One region of the Streptomyces sp. ME19-01-6 genome, then DNA from elsewhere that is predicted to be linked to it. Evidence: riboswitches for the same ligand, from Rfam matches in the RefSeq annotation. Region 1 holds a riboswitch; the other holds the start of a gene.
The links. Region 1 has a riboswitch for glycine ahead of gcvT (glycine cleavage system aminomethyltransferase GcvT). Riboswitches for the same ligand answer to the same signal wherever they lie in the genome.
Positions count from the first base shown of each region.

Region 2: another riboswitch for glycine. It lies ahead of gcvP (aminomethyl-transferring glycine dehydrogenase); the one in region 1 lies ahead of gcvT (glycine cleavage system aminomethyltransferase GcvT).

Region 1 is NZ_JARAXF010000023.1:17,490-24,673, reverse strand. It holds gene PV419_RS36785 (L-serine ammonia-lyase) at 1-45, opposite strand, end outside; gene glyA (serine hydroxymethyltransferase) at 140-1,405, opposite strand; gene gcvH (glycine cleavage system protein GcvH) at 1,430-1,810, opposite strand; gene gcvT (glycine cleavage system aminomethyltransferase GcvT) at 1,932-3,086, opposite strand; glycine riboswitch at 3,272-3,382, opposite strand; gene PV419_RS36765 (AAA family ATPase) at 3,597-4,361, shown strand; gene PV419_RS36760 (hypothetical protein) at 4,390-5,712, opposite strand; gene PV419_RS36755 (enhanced serine sensitivity protein SseB) at 5,958-6,770, shown strand; gene PV419_RS36750 (enhanced serine sensitivity protein SseB C-terminal domain-containing protein) at 6,915-7,184, shown strand, end outside.
Region 2 is NZ_JARAXF010000039.1:85,764-92,947, forward strand. It holds gene PV419_RS45890 (hypothetical protein) at 1-451, shown strand, start outside; gene PV419_RS45895 (DUF5999 family protein) at 722-928, shown strand; gene gcvP (aminomethyl-transferring glycine dehydrogenase) at 1,017-3,911, opposite strand; glycine riboswitch at 4,102-4,199, opposite strand; gene PV419_RS45905 (PRC-barrel domain-containing protein) at 4,345-4,662, shown strand; gene PV419_RS45910 (DNA polymerase IV) at 4,652-6,121, opposite strand; gene PV419_RS45915 (MerR family transcriptional regulator) at 6,266-6,892, opposite strand; gene PV419_RS45920 (bifunctional nuclease family protein) at 7,102-7,184, opposite strand, start outside.

The DNA.
Region 1 (7,184 bases):
CGGTCCGATGCCGATCGAGAAGAGATCGAAGACGGAGATGGCCACCGGTGAACTCCTTGCGTCTGCACGGTGGGTGCGTGCGTGGTGCGGGGTGAGTGGGGGCCCTGGGGTGTGCGCCCCCACCCACCTTTCGAGCCCGTTACTTCTTGAGGTCCGGGTACAGCGGGTGCTTGTCGGCGAGCGCGGTGACGCGCGCCTTGAGCGCCTCCACGTCGTGGGCCGGCTTGAGCGCCTCGGCGATCACGTCGGCGACCTCGCGGAAGTCGTCGGCGGTGAAGCCGCGGGTGGCCAGCGCCGGGGTGCCGATGCGCAGGCCGGAGGTGACCATCGGGGGGCGCGGGTCGTTCGGGATGGCGTTGCGGTTGACCGTGATGCCGATCTCGTGGAGACGGTCCTCGGCCTGCCGGCCGTCCAGCTCCGAGTCGCGCAGGTCGACCAGGACGAGGTGGACGTCGGTGCCGCCGGACAGCACGGAGACCCCGGCCTTGGCCACGTCGGGCTGGGTGAGCCGCTCGGCCAGCAGCTTGGCGCCTTCGAGCGTGCGCTGCTGGCGCTCCTTGAAGTCCTCGCCCGCCGCGATCTTGAAGGCCACGGCCTTCGCCGCGACCACGTGCTCCAGCGGGCCGCCCTGCTGACCGGGGAAGACCGCGGAGTTGATCTTCTTGGCCAGCTCGGCCGTGGAGAGGATCACGCCGCCCCGCGGGCCGCCGAGGGTCTTGTGGGTGGTGGTGGTCACCACATGGGCGTGCGGCACCGGGGAGGGGTGCAGCCCGGCCGCGACCAGGCCGGCGAAGTGGGCCATGTCCACCATGAGGTACGCGCCGACCTCGTCCGCGATCCGGCGGAAGGCCGGGAAGTCCAGCTGGCGCGGGTACGCGGACCAGCCCGCGATCACCAGCTTGGGGCGGTGCTCCTTGGCCAGCCGCTCGACCTCCTCCATGTCGACCAGGCCGGTCTCGGCGTCCACGTGGTAGGGCACCACGTTGTAGAGCTTGCCGGAGAAGTTGATCTTCATCCCGTGGGTGAGGTGACCGCCGTGCGCCAGGTTCAGGCCCAGGATGGTGTCGCCGGGGGAGAGCAGGGCGAACATCGCGGCCGCGTTCGCCTGGGCGCCGGAGTGCGGCTGGACGTTGGCGGCCTCGGCGCCGAAGAGCGCCTTGACGCGGTCGATGGCGATCTGCTCGACCACGTCGACGTGCTCACAGCCGCCGTAGTAGCGGCGGCCCGGGTAGCCCTCGGCGTACTTGTTGGTCAGGACCGAGCCCTGGGCCTCCATGACCGCGACCGGAGCGAAGTTCTCCGAGGCGATCATCTCCAGGGTGGACTGCTGGCGGTGGAGTTCGGCGTCGACCGCGGCGGCTACGTCCGGGTCGAGCTCGTGCAGGGAGCTGTTGAGAAGCGACATCAGGGTCCCGATCGAAGGAGGGGTTCAGTTTTCGGCGAAGGCGGCGTACTGGTCGGCGGAGAGGAGCTCGTCCGGCTCGTCCGTCACCCTCACCTTGAACAGCCAGCCGCCCTCGAAGGGGGCGGAATTCACCAGCGCCGGGTCGTTCACCACATCCTCGTTGATCTCGGTGACCTCGCCGGTGACCGGCGCGTACAGATCGCTGACGGACTTCGTGGACTCCAGCTCGCCGCAGGTCTCGCCCGCGGTGACCGTCGTGCCGACCTCCGGGAGCTGGACGTAGACGACGTCGCCGAGCGAGTTGGCCGCGAACTCGGTGATGCCGACCGTCGACACACCGTCCTCGCCGGCGGCCGACAGCCACTCGTGCTCCTTGCTGTAACGCAGCTGCTGGGGGTTGCTCATGGTCCGATTCTCCTGGATACGGGGGAGTGCTTGGGAAACGGGTCTTGCCTGGTGGGACAGGCGGTACGGGAGGGGGACCGCCCAGCGGCAGCTCGGTGGACCGGCTGGGCGGGCGGCGAGTTCAGCGCCGCTTGTAGAAGGGGAGGGCCACGACCTCGTACGGCTCACGGGTACCGCGGATGTCCACCGACACTCCCGCCGTCCCCGGCGCGGCATGCGCGGCGTCCACATACGCGATCGCGATCGGCTTGCCGAGGGTGGGCGAGGGCGCGCCCGAGGTGACCTCGCCGATCACCGCGCCGTCCGCGGCTGTGACCGGGTACCCCGCGCGCGGGACCCGGCGGCCCGCCGCGACCAGGCCGACCAGCACCCGCGGCGGATCGGTCTCGGCCCGCCGCGCCGCCGCCTCCAGGGCCGCGCGTCCGACGAAGTCGCCGGGCTTGTCGAACTTCACCACCCGGCCGAGCCCCGCGTCGAAGGGCGTGGTCCGGCGGGTCAGCTCATGTCCGTACAGCGGCATCCCGGCCTCCAGGCGCAGCGTGTCCCGGCAGGACAGCCCGCACGGGACCAGCCCGGCGGGCGCCCCTGCCTCGGTCAGCGCCTGCCACAGCCGCTCGGCGTCGTCCGGCGAGACGAACAGCTCGAAGCCGTCCTCGCCCGTGTAGCCGGTACGGGCGATCAGCGCCGGGACGCCCGCGACCGTGCCCGGCAGGCCCGCGTAGTACTTGAGGCCGTCCAGGTCGGCGTCGGTCAGGCCCCCCAGGATCGCGGGGGACGCCGGGCCCTGGACGGCGATCAGCGCGTACGCGTCCCGGTCGTCCCGTACGGCCGCGTCCAGGCCCTCGGCGCGCTCGGTGAGCGCGTCCAGCACCACCTGGGCGTTCGAGGCGTTGGCGACCACCAGGAACTCCTGCTCGCCGAGGCGGTAGACGATCAGGTCGTCCAGGATGCCGCCCTCGGCGTCGCAGACCATGGTGTAGCGGGCGCGGCCGACGGCGAGCGCGGACAGATGGCCCACCAGCGCCCGGTCCAGGGCGGCGCCGGCCTGCGGGCCGGTCAGCGTGATCTCGCCCATGTGGGAGAGGTCGAAGAGGCCGGCGCGGGTGCGCACCGCGGTGTGCTCGTCGCGCTCGCTCCCGTAGCGCAGCGGCATCTCCCAGCCGGCGAAGTCGGTCATGGTGGCGCCGAGCGCGCGGTGCACCGCGTCCAGGGCGGTGCGGCGGGGGGCGGGCGGCGCGTCGGTCACGGATGTGTCGGGGGTGGCGGCATCGGTCATGGGTGCTGGCTCCAGGGCGGGACGGCGACGAGGACGACGAGGACGTGTCCTCCCCATCTGTCATCGGAACCTGAGAGGTTCGCCGTGACCCCTTCTCCCGGCCGACGCCGGCGGCGTCGTCGCGGAGAGCGGTCCGGCTTGCACCGTGGGTGGAGCCACGCCAGCGGCTCGCTTTTCAGATCTGCCTCGCCCGCGCGGTATCGGGGCCTGAGAGATTCAAGGGAGGACTTGCTCCTTCGGCGCCCCGGACGGCCGGCACTGCTGCCGGTGGCCGAGGACTCTCCCGCGCGGATTCAAACGGCCGGTATGGAGTTGCGCGCAACATCATCGCACGTACGCCCGGGAAGGGAAGAACCGAACGGGTGGCACCGCTGTCCTCCCGGTCCCCCGACTCACAGGGCCCGACTCACAGGGCATGAATGCCCAGCCCACAGGGATACCACCTTGCTGGACATTACCTTTTCTTGACACTCTTCGGGAACGAGCCGCAGTGACCGACCTAGGAGGACGATCACGGTGCACGGGCAGGGTACGTACGCGACGACGACATGTGGGCCCCTGCCGGTGACGCAGGGCGCGGCGCCAACCGGAGGGGCGCTCAGGCCGGGGCGCCGGGCGCCCGTGCACGACCTGCGCGGCGGTGGCGGCGCGGCTGAGCCCGGGTCCGCGCCGCCCGGAGCCGGGCCCGGGCCTGAGCCCAAGCCCGGGCCCGGGACCGGCGCGCGCGAGCTGCGCTACCGCGCGGGGGACGTGGTGGTCGCCTCCGGGCTGCCCGGCAGCGGCAAGAGCACCATGATCGGCCGGGCCGTGCCCGGCCTCGACCAGGGCGGCGGCGCGGTGGTGCGGGTGGACTCGCAGGACACCCGCGAGCGCTGGGAGCGGCGGCTGCCCCGCTGGCTGCCGTACGCCCTCTACCGCCCGCTGGTGCGGTGCGCCCACTACGCCGGGCTGCGCCGGGCGCTGCGCTCGGGCGCGAGCGTCGTGGTGCACGACTGCGGCACGCTCTCCTGGGTCCGCCGCTGGCTGGCCCGCGACGCCCGGCGCACCGGCCGCCGGCTGCACATGGTGCTGCTGGACGTGGACGCCGCGGTGGCCCTGGAGGGGCAGGCCGTGCGCGGCCGGGAGGTCTCCCGCTACGCCTTCGGGCGGCACCGCCGCGCGGTGGGGCGGCTGGTCGCCGCCGCGGAGGGCGGGCGGCCGCCCGAAGGCTGCGCCTCGGTGGCGCTGCTGGATCGGACGGCCGCGAGCGCGCTGCGCCGCATCGCCTTCGAGTGACGCGGGGCGGGACGGTGGAGCGCAGCCGTTACGGAGCTACGTCGGCGGCCGCCTCCACCGGGTGCGGCAGCGGCATGGGGGCCACGGCGTCCTCCTCGGCCACCTTGGACGCGGCGGACCCGACGGCGGACAGGGGGGTGGCGGCCGTCGTGGTGGGCCTCTGCGTTCCGGGCTTCTTCACGTCCGGTCTCACGCCGGGCTTGTAGGGGCCGGAGACAGGGGCCTCGGGCTTGGTGGCGCCGGGCATGTCGGTGCCGGGTCCCGCGGGGGCGTCGGGCTTCGTGCTCGGCGTCATGGCGCCGGGCTTGGTGTCGTGCTTCTTCGCGTCCTGCTTCTTGGCCTCCGGCTTCTTCGCTTCCTGCTTCTTGGTGTCCTGCTTCTTGGCGTGGTCGTTCTTTTCGTGCTCGGCGGCGCCGGGCTTCGTGCCGGGCTCGGGGGTGGTGTGCTCCGGGGCGACCGCCATCGTGGTGGGCTTCCGGGCGGCGAGCGCGGACGCCTCGTCGGCGAGGGTCGACGCCTCGTCCGGGAGCGGCAGCATCGGGGGCATCATCGGCTGGTCCATCCCCGGGAGCGGGCCCATGATGGCGCTGATCAGCCCCATGACGGCGTCGGCGATGCGGGGGAACGTCCCGGTGGCCGCGGCTTCGTCGCCGATGGCGAGGGCGTCCAGCAGGTCGTCGATCGCCCGCTGCAGCGCGTCCAGCGGGTCCGTCGAGATGTCCGTGGGCTCGACCTGGGCGGCGTACGGCGGCATCCCGGCCTGCGCCTGCCCGGTGGCCTGCGCCTGCCCGGTGGCCTGCCCCTGCTCGGCGGCCTGCGGCGGCACGGTGATCTGGCCCTGCTCCTGGCCCTGGTTCTGGCCTTCGCTCTGGTTCTGGCCCTGGCCCATTTCGGGGTCGTCCGAGGGCATCGAGTCCCGGCCGTCCTTCCGACCCTTGCCCTGGGCCTTGCCCTGGGCCTTGCCCTGGGCCTTCTCCTGGGCGTGCGCAGTGGCACGCGGGGTACGGGCCGCGTCGGCGGACTTGCGAGCAGCCTTCACCGCGCTGTCGATCGCCGCCGCGTGCTTGACCAGCTCGGCTTCGGAGACCATCCCGTTGGGGGCCTCCTCCACCGCCTTGGCCAGGTCCACCACCCGCTCGAGGAGGACCCGCAGATCCCGCATGGCCTGAGTCTGGGCCGGACTCATCCGTGTGTCGGCGAGCGCCGCTGGAGTCGGGGCCGGGGCCTTGGCGCCGGCCGTGCCCCCCGCACCACCGGCCGTGGCTGCGGCCAGGCCGGCGGTGCCGAACAGAAGAGAGCCGGCCATGACGGAGGTGACAAGGACTTCGGCCTTGCGGGACGCGCGGATCATGAGACCTTCTTTCGCTGTGGTGACGTACGGGCGTACTCGGCACCACGGTGCGAAGAGCACAAACCGTGCGCAACTTGACGATTACGGCCAGAAGTGGCCTGAAGCGGTCATGAGTCGTCCAAGTTCGGTCGTCGTCTCGCCCTCGACCTGGGGATTTGCTGTGGAGATCGGCGGCCCCCGATGCCTCCCGGGCATGCAGCCGTTAGGGTGCCTGTGCAGGTCCGACGAGATGGCGGTTGAGCAGAATGAGCATCCCGGGGCAGTACGGTCCAGGACCGGCTCAGGGCGGGTTTCCTGACGGTGTGTTTCCTGAGGTTCCGGCGTTTCCGGCGTTTCCGGGCAATGAGCTCGAAGAGGTGCTCGCCGCCTCGGTCGACGTCCCCGGCGCCGGCGCTCGCATCGTCGAGACCCTGGCCCGCAGTCAGATCTGGGTGCCGCTGCCCAAGGGGGGCGGTCCTGACAGCAACGGCCTGGACCTGCCCACCATGGAGATCGAAGGCGCCGTATATGTGCCGGTGTTCAGCTCCGAACAGCAGTTCCTGCAGGTCGTCGGCGCCCAGATGGCGTTCACCGTCGCCCCGGCCGTCGAATTCGCCCGCGGCCTGCCGCCTCAGCTCGGCATCGCGGTGAACCCCGGCGGCGCGGTCGGCGTCCCGCTCCCGCCGCAGGCCGTGGCCGAGCTGTGCCGGGCCGGGCGCAGCGAGCTGGACGGTCCGGTCACCGGCGGCCGGGTGCGCCTCCTCGAGCCGGACTGGCAGGAGGAGCCGGTCGACTTCCTGGCCGCCGCCGGGCTCGAGTTCGGCAAGGTGGCCGGGGTGCGGACCGCCCGGCGCGCCCTGGCGAGCGTCGAGGGGGAGCCGCCCGCGCTGTTCGTCGGCGTCGAACTGGACTTTCCGGGCCCGGAGAGCCAGGCCACCGCGGTGGAGGCGCTCGGCCGCGCGCTCGGCGCCGTACCGTTGCCGTGGACGGTTCAGCTCGTTCTGCTGGACATCGCGCAGGACCCGGTGGCGGACTGGATGCGGGAGCGGGTACGACCGTTCTACGACCGTGACCGCTGAGTCGCCCAGGAGACCACTGTAAAGGCCCGTAAGCTGGTTGGATGACCGGTGGCGGGGCGCGGTCGCGCGCCCCTGGCTACGTGTGTGGACAGGCCGAGAGAGGGGCGGACCCAGGTGAGCGCGGGAGGCGACCACGTCGAGCGGATGCTGCAGCAGGTCGCTCCCGGCCGGTACGACGCCTACGAGTCACTGCTGTACGCGCTCGCCGACAGTCAGGTCTGGATGCTGCTGTGGCACGGCACCCCCGGCTCGCCCGACGCGCAGTACGGAAACATGGACGTGGCCGGGCTCGGCTACGCCCCATGCGTGACCTCCGCCCAGGAGCTCGCCGCCAGCGGCTGGGACCGCGCCCATGAGGTGGTGAGCGGGCGCCAGATCGCGTCCTCTCTCTTCCCCGACCGCTACGGCCTGTGG
Region 2 (7,184 bases), on a different contig from region 1:
GCTGCCCGTCCACGTCCTGGACGACATCACCGCCCCCGACGGCCCGCCGCGGGCCCGGCTCACCGGATGGCGGTTCCTGATCCGCGACGGTGAGCGCACGGTGGCCTCCGCCGAGGCGATGCTGGCCGCCGACGGCTGGGTCTTCTCACACTTCTCCGAAGGCCCGTATGTGTCCTCGGCCGAACTGGCGCTGCGCCAGGCCGAGTCGCTGCCCTCGGTGTACCAACCCCGGCTGCTGTCCATCCCGGAGCTGTACATGCTGACGCTGTGGCTGCGCGGCGACCCGGACGCCGACGCCGAAGAGAGCCACCTCGCCGCCGCCGACCTGCTGGTGCCGCTCACCCCCGCCCCGCCCGGGATCGCCGCTCACCGCGCGTACCGCGCCGCGGACCTGCTGCCGGTGCTCACCCTCCGGCTGACGCCGACGCCACTGCTGGGCTCCTCGGCCTGACCCCTCGCGGCCGCCGCCCACGCCCGAGCGCCCCGTGATCTGGAGGATCACGGGGCGCTCCGCTGCGGGCTCGTAACAGTCCTGTCAGGATGAACCGCCGGCCGTGTGGATGCGTCATTATCTAGCGAGTACCGGTGCCGCGAAATCCGTGCGGAAACCGGCCTGTAGGGCAACACTTGGAGCAACCGACCGACTGACCAACGGGGGGCGGCCATGACTGCCGCAGCAAGCCACAGGACACTCACCACACCCCAGCGAGAGATCCCTTCCATGTGCCAGCACCAGCCACCGTGCCCGTCAGCCGACTCCGCCGACCGGGAGGCCGCCCATCTCGTGGCGCACCACCCCGAGCAGGGCTGGAGCCTGCTGTGCAACGGTGTCCTCCTCTTCGAGGACACCGGTGAGCTCCTGCCGGACGGGCAGATCATCGCCCCGCACCGGCCGCTGGACACCGAGCGCGTCGTCACGGCGGCCTGAACACCCGTCGTCACGGCAGCCTGAACGCCCAGGGGCCGGCCCGGCATCTCTGCCGCACCGGCCCCGTACCCCGACCGGGCCTGCCCGGTCAGCTCTCGTACGACTCCAGCGGCGGGCAGGAGCAGACCAGGTTACGGTCGCCGAAGGCGCCGTCGATCCGCCGCACCGGCGGCCAGTACTTGTCGGCCGGCGACGCCCCGGCCGGGAAGGCCGCCTCCGTCCGGGTGTAGGGGTGCTCCCACTCCCCGCTCAGCGCGGCCGCCGTGTGCGGGGCGTTCCGCAGCGGGTTGTCGTCACCGGGCCACTCCCCCGAGCCGACCTTCTCGATCTCCGCCCGGATGGCGATCATCGCCTCGCAGAACCGGTCCAGCTCCGCCAGGTCCTCGCTCTCCGTCGGCTCGATCATCAGCGTGCCGGCGACCGGGAACGACATCGTGGGCGCGTGGAACCCGTAGTCGACCAACCGCTTGGCCACATCGTCGACGCTCACGCCGGTCGCCTTGGTGAGCGGCCGCAGATCGACGATGCACTCGTGGGCGACCAGGCCGCCGGGGCCGGTGTAGAGCACCGGGTAGTGCGGCTCCAGGCGCTTGGCGATGTAGTTGGCGCCGAGCACCGCCACCTGGGTGGCCCGGCGCAGCCCCTCGGCGCCCATCAGCCGGACGTACGCCCAGGAGATGGGCAGGATGCCCGCCGAACCCCAGGGCGCGGCCGCGACCGGGCCCACGCCGGTCGCCGGGCCCGCCGCGGGCTGCAGCGGGTGGTTGGGCAGATACGGCGCCAGGTGCTCGCGCACCGCGACCGGGCCCACGCCGGGACCGCCGCCGCCGTGCGGGATGCAGAAGGTCTTGTGCAGGTTCAGGTGGGAGACATCGCCGCCGAACCTGCCCGGTCGGGCCAGCCCCACCAGGGCGTTGAGGTTCGCGCCGTCCACGTAGACCTGGCCGCCCGCGTCGTGCACGGCCGCGCAGATCTCGGTGATGTGCTCCTCGAAGACGCCGTGTGTGGACGGGTAGGTGACCATCAGGACGGCCAGTTCGTCGCCGTACCGCTCGATCTTGGCGCGCAGGTCGTCGGCGTCCACCTCGCCGTCCTCGCCGGTCTTGACCACGACGACCTTCATGCCCGCCATCACGGCGCTGGCGGCGTTGGTGCCGTGCGCGGAGGACGGGATGAGGCAGACCGTACGCCGCTCCTCGCCGTTGGCGCGGTGGTAGGCGCGCACGGCCAGCAGCCCGGACAGCTCGCCCTGCGATCCGGCGTTCGGCTGCAGGGAGACCTTGTCGTAGCCGGTGGCCTCGGCCAGCCGCTCCTCCAGCTCGCGGATCAGCGTCAGATAGCCCTGGGCCTGCTCGACGGGAGCGAAGGGGTGCAGCGCCCCGAACTCCGGCCAGGTGACCGGCTCCATTTCGGTGGTGGCGTTGAGCTTCATGGTGCAGGAGCCGAGCGGGATCATGCCCCGGTCCAGGGCGTAGTCGCGGTCGGCCAGACGCCGCAGATAGCGCAGCATCGCGGTCTCGGAGCGGTGCCGGTGGAAGGCCGGGTGGTTCAGATACGTGTCGCCGCGCAGCAGGTCGGCGGGGAGTGCGTCGGCCGCCGCGGCGTCCAACTCGTCGATGGCGGGCAGCCCGCCGTCCACACCGAAGGCCGACCACACGGCGGAGAGCTGGGCGCGCCCGGTGGTCTCGTCGCAGGCGATGCCCACATGGTCGGCGTCGGTCAGCCGCAGGTTGACCCCGGCCTCGCGGGCCGCGGTGACGACCTCGGCGGCCCGGCCCGGCACATACGCGGTCAGGGTGTCGAAGAACGCGCCGTGCACAATCTCCACACCCCCGGCGCGCAGCCCCTCGGCCAGCACGGCCGCGTAGCGGTGGGTGCGCCGGGCGATGATCCGCAGGCCCTCCGGGCCGTGGTAGACGGCGTACATGCCGGCCATCACGGCGAGCAGGACCTGGGCGGTACAGATGTTGCTGGTGGCCTTCTCGCGGCGGATGTGCTGCTCGCGGGTCTGCAGGGCCAGGCGGTACGCCTTGTCGCCGTCGGCGTCGACCGAGACGCCCACCAGACGGCCCGGCAGGCTGCGGGCGTAGGCCGCGCGGACGGCCATGAAACCGGCGTGCGGCCCGCCGAAGCCCATCGGCACGCCGAACCGCTGGCTGCTGCCGACCGCGATGTCGGCGCCCAGTTCCCCGGGCGAGGTGAGCAGGGCGAGGGCGAGCAGATCCGCGGCGACGGTGACCACGGCGCCGAGCTCATGGGCCCGCTCGATGACCGGGCGCGGGTCGCGCACCGCGCCGGAGGCGCCCGGGTACTGCAGCAGCACGCCGAACACCCCGCGCTCGGCCACCTCGGCCGGTATGCCCGCCGAGAGGTCGGCGACCACCACCTCGACACCGGTGGGCTCGGCGCGGGTCTGGATGACCGCGACGGTCTGCGGCAGGGTGTCGGCGTCGACCAGGAACACGCCCTGCTTGACCTTGCCCACCCGCCGCGACAGCGCCATGGCCTCGGCGGCGGCGGTGGCCTCGTCGAGCAGCGAGGCACCGGCGGTCGGCAGCCCGGTCAGGTCGGCGACGACGGTCTGGAAGTTGAGCAGCGCCTCCAGCCGGCCCTGGGAGATCTCCGGCTGGTAGGGCGTGTACGCGGTGTACCAGGCGGGGTTCTCCAGCACGTTGCGCAGGATCACCGGCGGGGTGAACGTCCCGTAGTAGCCCAGGCCGATCATCGGGGAGAGCACCTGGTTGCGCTCGGCCAGGCCGCGCAGCTCGGCCAGTACCTCGGCCTCGCTGCGGGCCGGGGGCAGCCGCAGCTCCTCGGCGCTCCTGATGACCTCCGGCACGGCGGCCTGGGTGAGCTCGTCGAGGGAGCCGAAGCCGACCTGCGCGAGCATCTTGGCCTGTGCCTCGGCATCGGGTCCGATGTGGCGCCGCTCGAACGGAGTACCGCGTTCCAGCTCGGTCAGTGAGGTGCGATTGGCGGTCATCTGCGAGGCCTCCTGGTCTGTACGACCGACGAGGGGCACCACGGGTGCGGGTGCCCGAACGGCCTCCCCCTCTGTCATCTCGACCTGAGAGCTTCACCGGGCCCGCGGACGGCGACCCGGCTTTCACCGTCGGTGAGGAGGGGTTCCGGAGCTGTGCTCGCCCGTGGCCCACCCTGCTTTCCAGAGTGACCTCACCCGCGCGGTACGTGTGCCTGAGAGATTCCGGGGAGGATTTGCTCCTTCGGCGCCTCCGACGACGTCGGCGGAGAGCTCTCCCGCACGGGGTCTGCAGCCACAGTCAGCCTACCAGCGAGCCTGCCGCCAGGGATTTTGGGCAAGCGCTCGAGTGGACGCGCGCGGCGTTGTGGCTTTTCGTAGGTATCACGGAAAATCACGGGAAAACATGAAAAAATCGCCACCTGTGGGAGAGAGTGTGCAGACCGACATCGATCCGCGGACCCTCATCGGCCGCAAGGCCCTCGACCGCGACGGCACGAAGATCGGCACCGTGGACGAGGTCTACCTCGACGACGCGACCGGCGATCCGGAGTGGGCGGCGGTACGCACCGGCCTGTTCAGCCGGGACGTGTTCGTGCCTCTCGAACCCAGCGAGGTCGTCGGCGACACGCTGCGGGTGCCGTACGACCGGGCGCTCATCAAGGACGCGCCGGACTTCGGGGTCGGCCGCCATCTGTCGCCGGAGCAGGAGCTGCAGCTCTACCACCACTACGGTCTGGACGTCACCGGCTGACCCCGGCGTCGCTGTCCGTCCAGGCCTGGTCTTGGGCCTGGCCCTGCTCCTGGCCCTGCTCCTCGTCCAGGGCCGAGGCGTCGGCGTGGCTCACGGCGGACCGGATCAGCGGCAGCGGCTCCGCGGGCTCCAGCGCCGAATCGTCGACCGCGAAGGTCCGCACCCGGCCCGGCTCCGACCAGGGCTCCTCGAACCGCACGGTCACCCGGCCGACCCCGCTGCCCTGCACCCATCCCGCCCCGTACTCCGCGTGTCGTACGTCGGAGCCGGGCAGCCAGCGGCGCGGCCGGCCGGCGTCCTCGCCCTCTTCCTCGATCAGGTCCGCCGGGGCGGGCTCCGGTGTCCCTCCGGCCTCGCGCGTCCCCTCCGCGGCCTCATGAGCGGCCTGGGCGGCCTGGGCGAACAGATCCTCCTGGGTGTAGTCGGCCAGGCCGCTCACGCCCACTCCCAGCAGCCGCACACCCGCCGTGGTGTCCACCCCTTCCAGCAGCCGCGCCGCGGCCTCCCGCACCACTGCCGGATCGTCCGTCGGTCCGCGCAGCGTCTCGGACCGGGTCAGCGTGGAGAAGTCGTAACGCCGCACCTTGAGCACGACCGTGCGCCCCGAGCGGCCGGCCCCGCGCAGCCGCCGCACACACCGGTCGGCGAGCCGCGCCACCTCCAGCTGCACCCGAGTGCGGTCGGTGAGGTCGACGTCGTACGTGTCCTCCACCGATACGGACTTGGCGTCCCGCTCCGCGACGACCGGCCGGTCGTCCCGCCCACAGGCCATGCCGTACAGCGATGCGCCATGCGCCTTGCCCAGCAGCCGCACCAGCTCCTCCTCCCCCGCCTCCCGGGTCTCGTCGACGGTGTGGATCCCGGCCCGGCGCAGCGCCTCCGCGGTGGCCGGGCCCACCCCGGGGAGCGTGCGCACCGGCAGCGGCCCCAGCAGCTCCCGCTCGATGCCCGGCTCGATGAGCACCAGACCATCGGGCTTGGCCTGCTCGGAGGCGATCTTGGCGAGCATCTTGGACCCCGCCAGCCCCACCGAGCCGGTCAGCCCGGTCGCGGCCACGATGTCCGCGCGCAGCCGCTCCCCCACGGCCCGCGCCGCCTGCGAGGTGGCAGGGACACCGCCCGCCTCCAGATCCACGAACGCCTCGTCCAGGCTCAGCGGCTCGACCAGCGGGGACAGGGCGGCCAGCAGGGCCATGACCGTGTCGCTCACCTGGCGGTACAGGGTGAAGCGGGGGGTGAGATACGCCGCGTTCGGACACAGGCGGCGGGCTTGGGCCATCGCCATGGCCGAGTGGACCCCGAACACCCGCGCCTCGTAGGAGGCCGTGGCCACCACGCCGCGCGGCCCCAGGCCGCCGACGATCACCGGCTTGCCGCGCAGGCTGGGCTTGGCCGCCTGCTCCGCCGCGGCGTAGAAGGCGTCCATGTCCAGATGCAGAATCGTCGGCGCACCCCTCACACCTACAGATGCTGCCGCATGCCACTGACAATCGGGCGAATGACCATCAGGTGAGGCCGTCCGCGAGGCCGTGCGACGCCGCCGAGTCCTCGCACACTCGCGAGCCGGGCGCGGCAGCCGGCCCGCGCGGCTCCGGCTCCGCGCTCAGCCCGCGCGGTTGCGGCGCCGCGCGAGCTCGTCGGCGGGGTTGTGCCCCACCAGGGTCTCGCCGGTGTCCACGCGCTCGCCGTGGAGCTGCGCCAGCGCGCTCTCCACGTCCCGCCACACCACGCCCACGGCGATCCCGAAGACGCCCTGACCGCCCTGGAGGAGGTCGACCACCTCGTCGGGCGACGTGCATTCATAGACCGTCGCCCCGTCGCTCATCAGCGTCATCTGGGCGAGGTCGTCGAGGCCGCGCGAGCGCAGGTGCTGGACGGCGGCCCGGATGTTCTGCAGGGACACGCCGGTATCCAGAAGCCGCTTGACGATCTTGAGGACGACGACGTCCCGGAAGCTGTAGAGCCGCTGGCTGCCCGAGCCGTACGCAGGCCGCACGCTGGGCTCCACGAGCCCGGTGCGCGCCCAGTAGTCCAGCTGGCGGTAGGTGATGCCGGCGGCCGCACAAGCGGTCGGCCCGCGATACCCCACCTTCTCGGGCTTCGCCACGGCGCCTTCCCGCGGCGGTGCGGCCTGTGCCGCCACCTGAGCCTTCAAAGCCGGTTCGGCCGGTGCGCTCCCGGGGAGCGTGTACGGACCGCCTGCCGCCGTGCCGTCGCCGCTGCTTCTCACGCCGACCTCCGTCCTCGACCTGCCTTCTCGACGGTAGGCAGTCACCCGGGGTGCGTCAACGATCGCCACACTCGGCACGCCGAGTGATAATCACCCTAAGGGTGGTTTCCCGCATCCCTCTTGCGGGAAAGGCTACTCGAATGCGCTGACGAAGACCGGCAAACAGCGCAGCTCAGTTCACCGCCCGCCGCTCCCTGGCGGCTGATGGCTCACTGGCTGCTGGTGCCGAAGTCCTCGGGCGAGATCTGGTCGAGGAACTCGCGGAACTTCTCCACCTCGTCCTCCTGCTCGT